Regions from separate parts of the Paenibacillus sp. JNUCC 34 genome, predicted to be linked through region 3. Evidence: riboswitches for the same ligand, from Rfam matches in the RefSeq annotation. Region 3 holds a riboswitch; each other region holds the start of a gene.

Region 1 (4,195 bases), 2.9 Mb from region 3:
ATTGATCAGAAAGTTTACATTACCCAGCTCATACAGTTTAAAAGAACCGAAAGCGAATATGACAAATGTCTGTATTAAGACGTATAAGGAGTCCAACCCCATGACACTTGGCGTCAAAATCCGATTATTGGTAACCGTTTGAAACACCGTGGTAGACAGCGCAATTGAGCCGCCTGTTAGAACAATCGCCAACACCTTCTTGATTCTTCTCGGCAGCGCGTAGTCCCAGTTACCTCCAAGATCAATGAACAAGAAGAGGCCTATCAGGATGAGTGCCACCGCGGCCAGCAGACCGGTTTTGGCTTTATATGTCATATGCCTTTCTCCTCATCAGTAAGTAAATGAATATGCCGCTTCCGATTACACCCACGGTTAAGCTGATCGGAATTTCATAGGGATAAATGATAATTCGACCGATGATGTCGCAGAAGAGAACAAATGCGGCCCCGAGTAGTGCGGTATGCGAAAGGCTTTTTTTCAAATGATCCCCCAAGTAAAGACTCACGATGTTTGGTATTATCAACCCCAGAAAAGGTATCATACCTACAGTCAGAACTACTGAAGCTGTCACCAGAGCCACAATGATCAAGCCGATGTTCACAACTCTCCGGTAACGAAGCCCCAGATTCGTTGCGAACTCCTCTCCCATGCCGGCCACAGTAAACTTATTAGCGAATAAGTAAGCCAGAATGACCAGAGGAACACTTATGTACATCAACTCGTACTGCCCTTTAATGATCATCGAGAAGTCACCCTGCAACCAAGCAGACATGTTCTGAATAAGGTCATATTTATAAGCAAAGAATGTAGCGACCGAGCTGATAATATTCCCGAACATCAATCCAACCAACGGGATAAATACCGCATCCTTGAATTTGATCTTGTCGAGGATCTTCATAAAGATCATCGTACCTGCAAATGCAAACAAGAATGCAACCAGCATCTTAATCAGAGGACCCGTAGTTGAGAATACCAGCATCGCTACCAGAATGCCCAGCCTTGCGGAATCCATAGTCCCTGCCGTTGTTGGAGATACGAATTTGTTCCGGCTGAGCTGCTGCATGATCAAACCGCAAATACTCATACTGACTCCCGCCAGAATTAGACTGATAAGCCTCGGTATACGACTGACTAGCATAATATGCTGTTGTTGCTCCGTCATGCGGAACAGGTCAAGCGGTGAAATATCCTTCACTCCTATGAATAAAGAAGTAATGGATAACACCACAACTGCTGCGATCAAGTATCTTTTCTTCATATCTCTTCCTTCTATGCGGGATGCAGTTCCGGTATGATCCGGCTGGATGTCGATATCACTCTCAATGAGATTGATTATCATTTGCGATCTAAAGTGAATTATATCATCACATTCTCAACCCGACAAGTATAATTGAGAATCAAACTCAATTATACTTTTAATTATTAGCACATTTGTTCATCGTTTGTTCATAATATTAAGTTTCTTTCATGATAAGATCACTTGTTTAAATCGCCCTGGTTCAATTATTTGTTTAAACTTCAAAAAAAGTGATTAATAAAATCTTGACAAGGTGTTCTATATTATACTAAGATACTTACGTATCAATCATTTCTTACAAAACGTAAGTTGATAGACGTTGTGAGAACTCCATATGAATGTATGATTGATCGAAGTATTAGAAACCAAGATGCATAATCACAGGTATATCAAGGAAATGCTTATATCAGGTGAAAATGCAAAAATGATAATTTTAGGAGGATTTTATATTATGTCAACAGATTTCAGCACTGCTCTTAAGAATCGCCGCTCCCACTATGCAATCAGCAAAGATTCCGTTATTTCGGATGAACGTATCCATGAAATCGTAAATGAGGCTGTAAAACATACTCCGTCTTCTTTTAACTCCCAAAGCGCCCGTGTGGTTGTACTTTTAGGAGAACAACACGATAAGCTGTGGAACATGACAGAAGGTATTCTTAAAGAAGTGGTAGGCGGAAGTGAGGAGCAGTTTGCTCCCACAGCTCAAAAAATGGCTGCTTTTCGTGGAGGTTATGGTACTGTCCTCTTCTTTGAAGACAACAATGTAATTTCAGGCCTACAAGAAAACTTCGCTGCTTATGCGGATAACTTCCCAATCTGGTCTCAGCAGTCTTCCGGTATGCTTCAGTTTGTAGTATGGACGGCACTTGAAACAGAAGGTCTTGGTGCTTCCTTGCAGCACTATAACCCACTGATCGATGAGAAGGTAAAAAATGAATGGAACCTGCCTGAAAGCTGGAAGCTTATAGCTCAAATGCCTTTCGGCAACCCTACAGCTGAGCCTCACGAGAAGGAATTCAAACCTCTTGAAGATCGCGTAAAGCTGTTTAAATAAGAACCTATTCAAGAAAGCACCGATGATAGTCGGTGCTTTCTTTCTTTTATATAGTATCTTATACTTATTGATATATCCCGATCACGGGGAGTACAATATCGCTATAACAATTTTATCATCAATTCACTGAAGTTCGTTTTCACTCAACTTAATGAATTATTTTCAAGCTGAACTAGGGGTGCCTTGTGCTGAGAGACGAATTGTTCGTCAACCCTTACTACCCGATCTAGGTCATACTAGCGTGGGGAAGTGGAGCTTTATGTTTATTTTGCTATAAGCATAAAACTGCACTCCTTCACAGGGTGCAGTTTTTTTTATATCTTATTAGGAGGTTATTATGTATGAGTAATCCAGCATGCGGGACCAGCCGAATTGTAGGCTGCCGTTTCTCTGTATTTCCGATGACTGACAGGTTCGTTCAGGTCATTACAGAAGCATTGGCGTCCGTAAACACGGACAAGGTATGGATGTATACCGATGATTTATGTACTTGCATTAGAGGCAGAGCCGAACATGTATTTGACGTAACCCGTGCAATATTCGCACATTCAGCGGCCACTGGCGTACATACCGTATTTAATGGAACATTCTCAATCGGATGTCCAGGCGACAGCAAAGGTGATGTGTATATGTCGGAAGATGATACACGTATGAACGAAGGCCTTGCGGGTTCAGCTAATATTGAAACTGCCTGTCATTTCTCGCTCTATCCACTTGGCACAGATAATTATATGGACATCATATATCAAGAGGTTGAACGTGCTAAATCAAAAGGGACTCTGACACAAGGCATTCACTATGCCAGCCGGCTGGACGGTACATTATCAAGAGTGTTCGACACACTCGAAGATGCCTTTATGCATGCGATTCAAACTGACCGAAGCCATCTGGTTATGACAGCCGTGGTATCGGCCAATAGCCCTTCACCAAAAGAAATCTAGCACATGATTATATCACACAAAACAAAGATGAGCTCGGCCTGATTGCTGGCCGAGCCTTATTTCTTTTGTTTTACTTAGTTGCTTATACCATGCAGTAAGGACGATAACCACTCGTGTGATTTAATCACAATATTAATGTATTGAGATGGGAGCGATTCAGTAACGGCAAGAGCCCCTTACCTTTGTTTATTCTTCATATCCGATTAAATGAGTTCCTCCATAGGGCTCAAGGAGTCTTGGCACTAATTCGATTATGGCTTCCCGATCATCGTAAAGATACAACCTCTCGAGCGCCTCCTCCAAATCCGCTGCGATGCTGAAATTAAATTCCGACAACAATCGGTATAATGTCTTTCCCTCACCCGTCCACTGTTGATTCACTCTAAGAATAAACTCGCATAATAGCGTGGTCAGTTTTTGAGCGATAAACCACATTTCTACACGTTTGTCTGAGCCTTTTAAGTCCATCATAAATTCGGTTACAGCATAACGGGCTACATCAATATCAAATGAAGTATAGGGCAACGGGCCATAATCCAGATCACTTTGTGCTTCTTCCCGAATCTTCTCCCCTTCCGGGCGAGAAGTTAATACTCTTCCTTCTGCGAGTATACGCTGCAGAGTTGGATTTCCGGCCATTACACCTGCATCAAACTGCTCCCGGTATCCTGATGTTGTTAAGAAGAACAGTTCCACGACCCAGCCAAATGATTCAATCGTTTTTCGATTGAAGTCTTCCACACTGTCATCTATAAGCACAATATCGAGATCAGATTGTTCGTTGTGCTCTCCTCTGCCTGCACTTCCTCCCAATACAGCTATCAAGCAATTCGGATAGTCCCGAAATATCAGTTGTTTGGCTACCTCGAACGGCTCAGTTTTCACGATACGTTCCCCCAT
Region 2 (4,195 bases), 600 kb from region 3:
AGCCAGCGCAATTGTCGGCACATTTTGGCTCACAACGAGAAGCGGATACAGCGCGGTTTTCATCCAAGGGACCAGATGAAGCAGCAGCGCGATGATCAAACCGACAGCCGTTCCGATGGCGAAGCCAATCAGTGTCAGCTGCAGGGTGGCAAGCGTATGTCCGAGCAGGTCTTCGGCTCCGGCAGCGGCTTCTCGGGCGATGTCCGAAGGCGGAGGCAGGATCCAGGCTTCCACATCGAACCAGGAGACAGCCAGCTGCCACACTGTTAAAAAGAAGAGGACCGCCACAACGGGCGGCCATAGACGATTCCACCAAATCCTCATGGACGGTATTTCTCAGTCAGCCGATCCATGCTGATTCCTTCGGGATTCTGCGCTATTTTCACTTGGGATATGACGCTCGGACAGCCAGCCTTGAAAAGTGCCTCGTGCATATCATTCACAATCTTCAGCAGCTCTGGCAGTTCTCCTTCCAGTGTCGTTTCCAGCGCGTTCACCTGATATTTGACACCGGATTCCTGAATGACCTTGATCGCTACGTCTACATAAGGTATGCTGTCCCGGCCGTCGGGTGTCTTGGGAATCACTTGAATGCTGAGCAGTGTACTTGCCATGGTCCATTCCATCCTTTCGTTATATCGGATCTATTGTTCTGCGATTTACGGGCTATCTGGTAAAAAATCGTTCGTGAACGTGCTGCCTGCCTCGAGCGGCTTATCCAGCAATTTACGTTCAAACATCCATTCAGCATAACCCTTCCACACGCTTTCTTTCTGTTCTCCCCAGCGTTGAGCATCGTCTTGGTAAAGCGGGCTGAGCCACTTCTGGCTAGCCAGAACCAGATCCTTGTCCAGCTCAGGTACCGCCTTGGAGAGGAGTGCTGCAGCTTCTTCCGGCTGTTTAATGGCGTAGTCATAGCCTTTAGCCGTGGCGCGCATGAACGCTTTGACCAGTTCCGGATCTTCATTGATCATTTTCTCGCTCGTTACCAGTACAGGTGTATAATAATCCAGCGCTTCTGAATAGTCTTTCACATAAATCATATCCAGTTTCTCTCCGCGAAGCTCGGCTTCAATACCGGTCCAAGCGTAAAAGATCCAGGCAAAATCAATATCGCGCTTCACGGCAGTGAAAAAATCCGCATCTCCCATATTAATCATTTTTACCTTGCTTACGTCGGCGTTATCTTTCTCCATGATCGATTTCATCACAGCCTCTTCTACAGGGGAACCCCAACCGCCGTAAGCTTTACCTTCAAAATCGCCTGCTTTTTTAATACTTCGGTCAACCGGAGCGGCAAATCCGGACGTATTATGCTGGATCACAGCTGCAATCGAAACGAGCGGCACGCCTTGAGTCCGTGCCAGAGTGACACTTTCTTGGTAGCTGACACCGAAGTCAGCTTTGCCTGAGGCGACCAGAGCATCACTGCCGCCAGCACCGGGCTGTATGATCTTGACGTTGAGCCCTTCCTCCTCGTAATATCCAAGATCTTTTGCAGCGTAAAGCCCTGTATGGTTCGTGTTTGCCGACCAGTCCAGCATAACCTGAACGTCTCGCAGCTCAGCAGCAGGTTTGTTCGAATCACTAGCTCCTTCATTGTTCGGTTTTTCTTTGTTTCCGCATCCGGCAACAACAAGCAGCACCGTGCAGATTATGACCAAGGACATCCATCTTTTATTCCGTACCATGTTCTCTCTCCTTCTGAACACTTACTTCTACATACCTAATCACAAAAAAAGCGTCCCGATATTCGGGACGCATACGAGCGCAAAGGTTGATAGCGGTATAAAGAGACCGCTAGATACACATTCCTACGCTGGCATTACCCAGATCAGGTATAAGGGTCAGTATATTTAAGGTATACAATCTCAGCCGGCCAATTCCAGCACCCCGATTCTTATGAAGTTGTTCACATAATTTATGATTAACTACGTGTATTATAGTCCGGCCTTCAACATCTGTCCAGTGAAGGTCTGAAAGCTATGGATATCCTCAGCGCTGGAAAAATTCAATGTTCTCCCCTTCGGGGCCGTGAATAAAGAAGTAGCGATGCCCGTTTGGCAGAGTAACGATTTCTTCATCTAAATGCGGTACATTCAGAGCTTTTACCCGGGCGTATTCTTCTTCAATGTTGTCTGTGCTTACAGCAAAGTGATGGACCGTCCCTTCAGCCGGAAGGGAATCGCTGTACCCTTGAATAAGCTCGACTTCGGTCTCATCTGCACCGTGAAAGCCGAGGAATGCCAGCTCTATGACTCCGTTCGTATGTGTAAGCCGTCCTTTCAGCTCAAGTCCGACAACCTCCGTATAAAATGCAAGCGTCTTATCCAGGTCCCGTACCACAATACCTACATGATCCAGTCGTCTCTGTGTCATTCTCCAGGCACTCCTTTAATAATGAAAGTTTAAGAAATTAAAAGAATCATAGCATTTAATTCCCAGTTGTCAAGTGGGGATACTAAAAGGGAGAAGATCTTCCACAGGTGGGTTCAAATCTTACACTTTTGCGTTCTATTCTTTACTTCCCGATGGGTAAAAAGTATCATTGAATAGATGGATATTATAATTCTTTAGGCCTACTACATACATTATGTCTACACAAGCTAACCTTTTACAGGGGGAACGCTTATGAACTGGAATATAGCACGAATGACACCGCTGAGGCTGGCGGTCATATATTTGTTTGTTCAATTTATGATTGTGCTTTGGGCTCCGGAAGCCGTAGCTGTTCAGAGGGTGCTAACGGTTATCGCGCCGCTGGCGGCTTCAGGATACCTCGCTTTAGTTGCCTTGCGGCATATGGGATCGCTGCGGATTTTTTGGATGCTGGTCATGCTGGGACTGATCTGTGAAGGACTAGCCCAGTTCATATGGGCATATCCGATATGGACTAAGGGAGAATATCTGGCTGAACTGAGCGCCGCGGATTGGCTCTGGACCATGGAGATGGTGCTGTTTACCACAGGGCTAGTTTATTTGTTCGGACAAGAACAAGGACTGCTTAGAGGTCTGCGGTTTATGTTTGATATCGTTATTATATTTATCGTCTTTATTACGGTAAGTTGGGAATATCTCTTGAAGCCTCAACTGCAGGGTTACCTCCTAGAAGGAGAAGGGACCTCGCTCTGGGTAAACCTGATGTATCCAGTGTGCGGCATTATACTGATATTTTTCACACTTGTCTTGTATGCTAATGCCAAGCAAGTTCAGGCCATGGTTGCAGTGTATCTTTGTTTTGGTGGCTTAGCTTTTGTAATCGGTAACCTATTTTATTTAGTTACTGTCGATTTGGTGGGGGCTGTTCCGAACCCTTATTTGGATCTGCTCTGGACAACGGCTGTGTTCCTTATCGGAATGGCGGGCGTACGTTCGGTTTCTGGAATGCGGGAAAAGGACATCGTGGAGGACAAGCAGTCAGCAGTCGGGACATTTTTGGTAAAGTATCTGCTGCCGTACGGTGTTCTTGGGTGGCTTTTTTATCTAATCTCGGAGCGATTCGAGGGATGGAGCGGACTGTTTACAGGCTTGTCGCTTAGCGTACTGTTTATTCTGGTTCGTCAGGTGCTCATCCAATTGGAAAATGACCGGCTGATGGAGCGTCTGCATGACAGCTTGAAGCAAAGTGAGTATCTGGCTCATCATGATGATCTCACAGGCTTGTACAACCGTCGTTATTTCAATGCCCGTCTGATGGAGGGCATAGAGGATGCTGACCAAAATGGGAGTAGGCTGGGTCTGCTGTATATGGACCTGAACCAGTTTAAATCCGTGAATGACAGCTACGGTCACCGGACCGGTGATCTGCTTATCCAAATGGTAGCCCGAAGATTGTGTTCCTTGGACAGCGAACGAATGATTGTTTCCCGTCTGGGCGGGGACGAATTTACCGTTATGGTCTATCCTGCCGTGGACGATAAAGAATTGGAGGAACTAGCTGACCAGATTAGCGCGCTGTTGAGCAAGCCCTATGAGCTGGAGGGAGTCGAGATCCAGACGGGGGCTAGCATTGGACTTGCGGTATATCCGGATCATGCCGCGAATGATCAGGAGTTGATCGGACGAGCTGATTCTGCGATGTATGCAGCTAAGGAAAGTGGAGAAGACTGGCAATTATATGCCCAATCTCCACCTACAGTTTCATCATAAAAATGTTAAAAATTGCAAAGATTTTGTAAGCTATATGCCGATAAGA
Region 3 (4,195 bases):
CCAATGGTTTCTAAAACATAACGAATCAAAATAAAACAAAGCGTGACAGGAAATCCAACATTAGTTATAAGCGAGATTACATCTGTTACTTGCATACAACGTTCTCAACTCCTTCCTAAAGTATTTCTACATATAAGGAAGGGTCACATTATTTTTCCACAACCACTAACTTGCTTTGTTTTATTTATTCTTTCTCAATTAACGAATCAAAAAAAACGTAATTAGTAAATAAATAATAAAAGACTATCTCATGAGCTAATTTCATGGATAGTCTTTTTTGTTTTGTTTCAAACTTTAGATTGAATGATTATTACACAGTTTTTTGTTTCGGTACTTTTTGATTTAAAATCCAATAACTTACTGATAAAATAAGAACATATGATCCTATATTTTTTGAAAATAGGTTGTTAAATGATGTCGTAAGATCTCTCTATATATAAATATGGAGCCAGCATGGGGGGGCGCTTATGAATTCCAAAATATATAACCAGATAATAAGGAACTTATCTAAACAGCCTATTATAATCGAATTCCTAAAGAATCAAAACCACATGGAGTTGCTAACTAACTATCTTAATGAACCAACACATGCAAATAAGAAAAAGGTAGACGAGGCATTCAAGAAATATTTTATTGAGCTCAGGTTCACAGCTTATATGTGCTCACTAATCCATTTTACATCGATAGATTATGACAAAAAGCAAAGGAAAGAAAGGAATAGGTCTGTTTTATTTCCAGAGAACGATCCCAAGGGTCCTTTCCCCTACATAGTTACAGAAGATCATTCTATCGAAGAGACACAGGTCTCTTCGATAGAAGATATTATTAGCAGCTTGCCACTTCATAAAGCCATCTTAAGACTTACAGAAACAGAGAAAATAGTATTGTTAGATGCGTATGTTTTTAATAAATCAGATACTGAAATTGCGAATAATAAAAGGGTTACACAGCAAGCTATTTCGAAAACAAGAACAAAAGCATTAAACAAATTAAGGACCTATTTAACTAATGGAGAGGTGTAGAGGATATGGAATCGTTAATGGACTTAATTAAAAAAGCTCAGGAAAAAGATGCAATCGCGATGGAAACAATAATACAAAAATATACCCCGAAGATCCAAAAATCAATGTGGCAAACTTCTAACCAAGATAGGAACGATTTAAAACAAGAAGTAAACCTGAAGATGATAGAAGCAATCTATAAATATGATTTAGAAACGGTTCCTGGATTCTGGGATTTGATGGATTTCGAAGAAGTGAAAATGCTTGATCTTTTAACAGATTAGAAAAAATGGCATAACGGTAACGGAAATTATTGCAAATACTCGGTTTGTGATATTATTTATGAACGAAAGGTTTTAACGAAAATGAGCCGGAGGTTTCAGCTATGATAAGGGATGACCATTTAGGTAAACTGATTAAGCTGACGGGGGAACGTGCAAGGCTTGATGCCAAGGCAAACGGATCATATGTCGTTTATAAAGATAAACATGGCAAAATGATAAGGGAGTATTCTAATGGGGTCAAAGAATATATCTCGGGAAAAGATAATTGAATCCAAAGCGTGCTGGAAGCTGAGAGTGGCAACATAAAGCATCAAGAAAGAGTATTACCTGATTGGGTTGTACCTATATACAATCAATTGAAATTGCTTTAATTAATAACCCGAATTCATCCTGCTTAAGTAAGAGGTGATTCGGGTTTTATTTTTGCTTAGATGTTGTATAGTTTTTTCGTATGTGGTTCTCTGGAGATGTTTGACATATTCCGTAAACCTTTGTACAGTATTATTCAATAGAATAGGAAGTCCACTAGGGGAGCCGTTAGCGGCTGAGACAAGAGGATATCTTGGACCCTTTGAACCTGATCTAGTTCATACTAGCGTAGGAAAGTGGAGTCGGTCATAAGGTCTTAAATGCGATGTGTTCGTACACACTCATAGGCATATAGATGAAGCCGCTCCAGCTTTCGGGGCGGCTTTTTTTGTGTTGTTCCGAGGGTGCTGTCTTACGGGACTTCCTGCTCTTCAATTATTTGGAGGTGGGGAAAGTGAGTTTTACGCAAGAGCTCCGTCAGAAGGCGGACGGCATTTTTCAGGCCATTTATGAGCATCCCTTTGTGAGAGGTATTGCAGATGGGAATCTGTCCAAGGAACAGCTAATTCACTATATCAAACAGGACTATGAGTATTTGAATGCCTATATGCGGATTTACGGGATCGCGATCTCTAAATGTAGAACACGGGATGAGATTGCAGATTTTAATGAACAGATTTCTTTTATACTCCACAGCGAAGTTCACCCGCATCAAAATTTCTGTGCTGTCGCAGGAGTAACTTATGAAGAGATGCAAGGGTACCCTCTCGCTCCGGCCGCGCATCATTATATCCATCATATGCTGACGGTTGCGCATGAAGGCAGTCTCGGTGAGATCATGGCCGTGCTGCTGCCTTGTCCTTGGACGTATCTGGAGATCGGCCGGAAACTGCTGGATGAAGTTCAGCCGGATGAGACCCATCCGTTCTATGAGTGGATATATTTTTACGGGAACCGGGCCGAGGATGCAGCAGCCAATTTCCGTAATCGTGTGGATGCGTGGGCGCAAGAAGCAACGGCTGCCGAGCGTGAGCGTATGGCTGAACACTTCATGCTCAGCTGCCAGCTGGAGTATATGTTCTGGGACATGGCTTACCGGCAGGAAGAGTGGCCATTGCAGGTGTAGACTTCGGACGTGTGACATTTTTGCGATTCCATAATGATAAGAGAGGCTGATCAATGTGAATATGCTGGATCAAGAGCTTTCTGTTCTTCTTGAAAAGGTGCGGAAAAATAAACCGCTCGTACATAATATGACGAATGTGGTGGTGACCAATTTTACGGCGAACGGCCTTTATGCGCTGGGAGCATCTCCGGTGATGGCTTATTCGCCTGATGAAGTCGCTGATATGGCGAAGATCGCAGGCGCGCTGGTGCTGAATATCGGGACTTTGTCCCGTGAATTGGTGGATGCAATGATTGTTGCCGGGCAGTCGGCAAATGCTCACGACGTCCCGGTACTGCTCGATCCGGTGGGAGCGGGAGCCACGACGTTTCGGACGGAGTCGGCTCTGCGAATTCTCAGCGAGGTCAAGATCTCACTCGTGCGGGGCAATGCGGCCGAAATCGCCCATCTTGTGGGAGAGGAACGAGAGATCAAAGGCGTGGATGCCGGAGACAGCGCGGACGGCGGTAATGTGGATCTAGCGATTCGGGCTGCGCGGAATCTGAACACGATGGTCGTGATCACCGGACAGGAGGATGTCATTACCGATGGAGTGTTAGTACGGATCATAAGCGGTGGAGACGTACTGCTCACCAAGGTGACCGGAGCAGGCTGTCTGCTGACCTCGGTGCTGGGTGCTTTTGCTTCGGTTGAACCGGAATTGATGCTGGCAGGTACTGCAGGCCTCGCCTTCTATGGTGCGGCGGCTTCGCAAGCAGCGGAGCGTACGTCTGATCTCGGACCCGGAAGCTTCCAGGTTGCGTTTCTGGATGAGCTCGCCAAGCTACACCCGGGCTCATTGGAGGGACGCTCCGTTATTCGCGAATTGGGTGCAGCCGCTGCAGGTGAGAGACGATGACGGGCACTCACGTTCCCAGAGCGTTGACGATTGCCGGCTCGGACAGCGGCGGCGGAGCCGGAATCCAAGCGGACCTTAAGACGTTTCAGGAGCTTGGCGTATATGGCATGTCGGCTATTACTGCGATAACGGTGCAGAATACACTGGGTGTTCATGGGGTATATCCGCTACCTCCGGAAGCGTCGGCAGAGCAGATTGAAGTCGTAGGGTCAGACCTTGGGGTGGATGCTTTGAAGACGGGCATGTTGTTTAGTGCAGATATTATCCGCACCGTGGCAGAACAGATTCGGAAATTTGGCTGGGAGAAAGTTGTTGTCGATCCGGTGATGATCGCTAAAGGAGGTGCCGAGCTATTGCGTACAGAAGCGGTGCAGGCACTCAAGGAGGATTTGCTGCCCTTGGCACTGGTCGTTACCCCGAATATCCCGGAAGCCGAAGTATTGTCCGGGATGAGCATCCGGTCAATGTGGGACCGCCGGGAAGCCGCAAGGCGTATCCGTGAGCTTGGACCGAAGATTGTTGTGATTAAGGGCGGGCATGATGGGGGCGAGGATGGTAGCTTTAGCGAAGAGAGCAT
Region 4 (4,195 bases), 2.2 Mb from region 3:
AGGGAAGCAGGATTGGAATCACGGATTCATGTGGTCACGCTGGATATATGTGAGCCGGAATTGGTAAAGAACGCTGTACTTGAAATTGAGAAGTTATGGGGGCGTTTGGATCTACTTGTGAACAATGCGGGTGAGGCCGTTGGCGGATTTGTAGAAGAAGTACCGCTTGAAGCATGGAGGAAACAGATGGATGTGAATTTTTTCGGAACCGTATCTGTGACACAAGCCGCTCTCCCGCTTATACGCAAAACAGGAAAAGGCAGAATCATTTTTATGAGTAGTATTAGCGGAGTAGTTGGATTTCCGGGTTATGGACCATATGCCTCCTCAAAGTTCGCTGTAGAAGGATTTGGTGAATGCCTCTCGCTGGAGCTTCAGCCGCTAGGAATCGATGTAGTGCTGATCGAACCTGGTGCGTATGGTACACCCATATGGAGTAAAGGTTTTAGCGATATTAGTGCACAAGAGGGATCTCCTTATAGGGCTATGCTGGATGATGTGCTGAATTTCTCAAAAGCAACCGCCGAAAGCAGCGGCGACCCTCGAGAGGTGGCCCATCTGGTGGGGGAAATCGCACGGATGAAATCTCCCCGATTCAGATATCGGCTACCGAAGGGCACACGTATGACATTTACAGCCAAGCTGCTGCTGCCTTACCGGATGTTCCAGCGCATCGTGTTGAAGACGCTGAGCAGGAAGTGCTGAAATTCAGGAGTTCTTGGCTGACGGCTTGTGAAGTAGGCCGAGGAGTTCTCCCATCTTGACCTTATCCCCGAGCTTTAGATCACCACGAGGTGTGAAGGTTCCGTTCTCCGTCAGCAGGACGACGGTAGAGCCGAATTCAAAGTAGGCAAGGTCATCGCCGTTGCGCCATTCATTCGCCTTCTCGTCGGTATAACGAATACTGCTGACATTCATAGCGCCAACCTTAACAACGGACACTTCACCGTGTTCATGTCTGATATATGTTATGAGTCTTTCGTTGCGGCTGAGCACATTTCGGATATTGGTCAGCGCAAAATCGTTTACCGGATACACCTTGCCCCGGAGATGCTCGCTTTCCGCTTTCTTACCTGTTACCGGAGAATGAATCCGGTGGTAGTCAGTAGGACTTAAGTAAAGTACGAACACATAGCCATTAAGATAGTTCCCCATCCGTGGAGAATGGTTCAGTAGTTCGTCGACGGTATAATCCTGGCCCTTTACGTTCAGAATGGTTCCCGCTTTGATGGGTCCCATGCCTGTGATGAGGGCGTCGACTGGGCTGGTCATTGCGCCCGCTGTTTCATCGATTTCGCGCATGCCCATTTTTAAACGGCGGGAAAAAAATTCGTTTAGCGAACGGTATTCATGTATTTCTTTTTCAGCCTCATGGGCGGGAATTTTGTATATTCGAATAAAAGTTGGTATGAGATAACGGCTCCATCTGCTGTGGGAAAAGCTACCCATGATGCGGGATACCCACTTTCGGGAGGAGAGTTCTGTCATCAGCTTCAGTAATTGTTTAGCCATGTAATTCTCCTTTGTGCTTGCATTAACAAATAGCGTTTTTGGATATATGCGCACTCTGCATTATATTGACATAGAATAGGGCCTAAAGCAATAAAAAGGGGATTTTGAAAAATAGGGGCTTGCAAATTCAGGAAGGAGTGGTGTATTTTAAAGTCAGCTTAAAACCGAATAGGGAATACGGGGGCTTGAGTGAATCAGGCTGAGACTGCAGATGTTGATCCCGCTGCTGACCGTTAATCTGAACTGGGTAATGCCAGCGTAGAGAATATCCGACCCTGATAGGGCCTATTTTCCGTCTGCGCATATTTTCCAGACGGTTTTTTGCCGTGTTTGTTAATTTAATTTGGGGTAGGAGGAGAAGCTGTGATGCAATCTGGTGTTGAAGCAAAAAAGAATGGAAATGTTAGAAGGGGACTGCGGCTTAGTGATATTCTCGTTACGGTTCTGGTCTCGCTTGTTCTAGGTGTGATATACCACTTCTGGGGTTCGGTATACAGCTTGTTTAAGCCGTTATTTTTTGAGGCGGATGAGATGATGTATGGCATGTGGTTTGCAGCAGCTCCGCTTGCTTTTCTGTTGATTCGCAAGCCAGGGGTAGCATTAATTGCAGAGCTTGCAGCTTCGCATGTTGAAGTACTGTTCGGAAGCGGCTGGGGATTGAATCTGCTGCTGTACGGTATCATACAGGGTCTGGGAGCGGAACTGGTGTTTGCCGCCTTCCGTTACCGGAAACATGCTGCCTGGACTGTTGCATTGGCCGGTGCTGCGTCTGCGATCGGATCGATGGTGATGGATTTCTATTTAGCTTATACAGACAATTATGTGTGGTGGATGTTTGTTGCCAAGTACAGCATGCGTGTTGCGAGCGGTGCGTTAATTGCAGGACTTCTGATGTTCGCTTTGGCCAAGGCATTAGAGCGGACGGGTGTAACCTCACTGCTTCGGCCTGCTTCAGCCAAAGATTATGAAGCTTTGGACGATCCGCGCCATGTGTGAGAACCCAGGTGATCAGCATTCAGCGAGTGCTGGCGAAGGAATAGTGCCATCCCATTCATTATATGTGGAAGGGTTGCGGCTGAAATTTCCGGGTGAAGACCGGCTGCTGTTTAAAGATTTGTCTTTTGCTGCCCAAAAAGGGGAAAAGGTACTTCTGCTCGGACCGAGCGGATGCGGTAAATCTACACTGCTTCAGGTACTCAGCGGGATGATACCCCATGCGATAGAGGTGCCAATGAAATGCTCGAATCAGCGGATTCCGTCTTCTTGGGCGTATGTGTTCCAAGATCCGGACACCCAGTTTTGCATGCCGTATGTAGATGAAGAACTGGCCTTTGTGCTCGAAAACCTTTCTGTGCCACAAGAAGAGATGACAGGCCGGATGCAGGAAGTGTTAAGTTCCGTTGGCTTGCGATTAGAAAATTTACATATACCGATCAGCCATCTCTCTCAGGGGATGAAACAGCGCCTTGCACTCGCGTCCGCACTGCTCCTTCAGCCGGAGGTACTGTTTCTGGATGAGCCTTCAGCGCTGCTGGATCCGGAGGGGCGAGAACAGATTTGGGAGGCAGTGAAGTCCGTCTCAGATGGACGGACGCTGATTATTGTGGAACACCGGATTGAAGAAATGGCAGCTTATGTGGACCGGGTGGTGCTGTTTGGCCCGGATGGAGTAATTCTGGGCGAGGGAAGTCCCGAAGTTGTGTTTACCGCGTTTCAAAAGGAGATAACGGAATACGGCATCTGGTATCCGGGGGTATGGGACGATTATGCTGGATCTCCAGCCGGGGCGGAAACCTTCCGACTGTTAACCTCGGATAGGGTAAGAGCAGGGGAATTACGTAAAGGTGTAGACGCAGAGGGTATGTTGTGTGATGTCAGTGCTGCCCATTTAGGAGAGTTATCCCCAAACGCGAGTGGCGGTAATACAAGCCGAATGATGGGATGGCATGGTGGAGAACAGGAACAATTCCATGTGGGGGTAGTGAATCAGGACCCGATACTTGAACTGAGCAATTTCACGGTGCTCCGCAAAGGGCAGTCGGTTGTGGCAGTTGATAAAGCTACGGTTTATCCGGGCGAATTCGCAGCCGTTATCGGGCCGAACGGAGCAGGCAAAAGCTCGCTTCTGCTCGGTCTGATGGGACTGCTTAGGGCGGAAGGGGAATACCGTCTTGGCGGAGATCTTGTTCCGACAGGGAAAAAGAGAAAGGAACGCAAACTCCGTCAAGCAATGCTGCGGCGAATCGGCTTTGTCTTCCAAAATCCAGAGCTTCAATTCGTCACAGAACGTGTCCTGGATGAAGTGGCCTATTCTCTTCTCGTAGACGGAATACCGTCCGAAGAGGCAGTACTGGCTGCGCGTGACACCCTGAAGCGGTTTGGGCTTAATGGGCTAGAGCAGCGTCATCCTTATCAGCTGTCGACCGGTCAAAAGCGAAGGCTAAGCGTGGCGACCGCAATGGCACGAGAACCAGAGATCCTGCTGCTGGATGAGCCAACGTTCGGACAGGATGCACGGAATACGTTCTCCATCCTGGAAATGTGCGAAGAGCTGCGCCAAGCAGGTACAGCCATTCTGATGGTAACCCATGAGATGCAAATTGCCCAAAATGCGGCAACTCATATATGGGAAGTCCAGAAGGGGAAGATTTTTTCGCAGCAGGCTTCTTCCAGATTGAAGGGA

What was found. Region 3 has a riboswitch for thiamine pyrophosphate ahead of tenA (thiaminase II). Riboswitches for the same ligand answer to the same signal wherever they lie in the genome.
Region 1: linked by a shared signal. The riboswitch ahead of AC2TF5_RS09170 (YkoF family thiamine/hydroxymethylpyrimidine-binding protein) and the one ahead of tenA (thiaminase II) in region 3 are both predicted to bind thiamine pyrophosphate.
Region 2: linked by a shared signal. The riboswitch ahead of AC2TF5_RS25310 (ABC transporter substrate-binding protein) and the one ahead of tenA (thiaminase II) in region 3 are both predicted to bind thiamine pyrophosphate.
Region 4: linked by a shared signal. The riboswitch ahead of AC2TF5_RS04495 (ECF transporter S component) and the one ahead of tenA (thiaminase II) in region 3 are both predicted to bind thiamine pyrophosphate.

Annotation. Positions count from the first base shown of each region.
Region 1 covers NZ_CM177770.1:1,946,426-1,950,620, reverse strand. The annotation lists gene AC2TF5_RS09185 (iron chelate uptake ABC transporter family permease subunit) at 1-315, opposite strand, end outside; gene AC2TF5_RS09180 (ABC transporter permease) at 305-1,258, opposite strand; gene AC2TF5_RS09175 (nitroreductase family protein) at 1,749-2,354, shown strand; TPP riboswitch at 2,519-2,619, shown strand; gene AC2TF5_RS09170 (YkoF family thiamine/hydroxymethylpyrimidine-binding protein) at 2,696-3,295, shown strand; gene AC2TF5_RS09165 (nucleotidyltransferase domain-containing protein) at 3,482-4,195, opposite strand.
Region 2 covers NZ_CM177770.1:5,461,577-5,465,771, reverse strand. The annotation lists gene AC2TF5_RS25320 (ABC transporter permease) at 1-324, opposite strand, end outside; gene AC2TF5_RS25315 (MTH1187 family thiamine-binding protein) at 321-614, opposite strand; gene AC2TF5_RS25310 (ABC transporter substrate-binding protein) at 660-1,691, opposite strand; TPP riboswitch at 1,795-1,906, opposite strand; gene AC2TF5_RS25305 (VOC family protein) at 1,996-2,379, opposite strand; gene AC2TF5_RS25300 (diguanylate cyclase domain-containing protein) at 2,632-4,149, shown strand.
Region 3 covers NZ_CM177770.1:4,858,834-4,863,028, reverse strand. The annotation lists gene AC2TF5_RS22745 (hypothetical protein) at 1-95, opposite strand, end outside; gene AC2TF5_RS22740 (sigma-70 family RNA polymerase sigma factor) at 468-1,022, shown strand; gene AC2TF5_RS22735 (helix-turn-helix domain-containing protein) at 1,028-1,285, shown strand; gene AC2TF5_RS22730 (hypothetical protein) at 1,387-1,554, shown strand; TPP riboswitch at 1,803-1,906, shown strand; gene tenA (thiaminase II) at 2,049-2,720, shown strand; gene thiM (hydroxyethylthiazole kinase) at 2,782-3,618, shown strand; gene thiD (bifunctional hydroxymethylpyrimidine kinase/phosphomethylpyrimidine kinase) at 3,615-4,195, shown strand, end outside.
Region 4 covers NZ_CM177770.1:984,545-988,739, forward strand. The annotation lists gene AC2TF5_RS04485 (SDR family oxidoreductase) at 1-705, shown strand, start outside; gene asd (archaetidylserine decarboxylase) at 709-1,512, opposite strand; TPP riboswitch at 1,680-1,794, shown strand; gene AC2TF5_RS04495 (ECF transporter S component) at 1,879-2,508, shown strand; gene AC2TF5_RS04500 (ABC transporter ATP-binding protein) at 2,501-4,195, shown strand, end outside.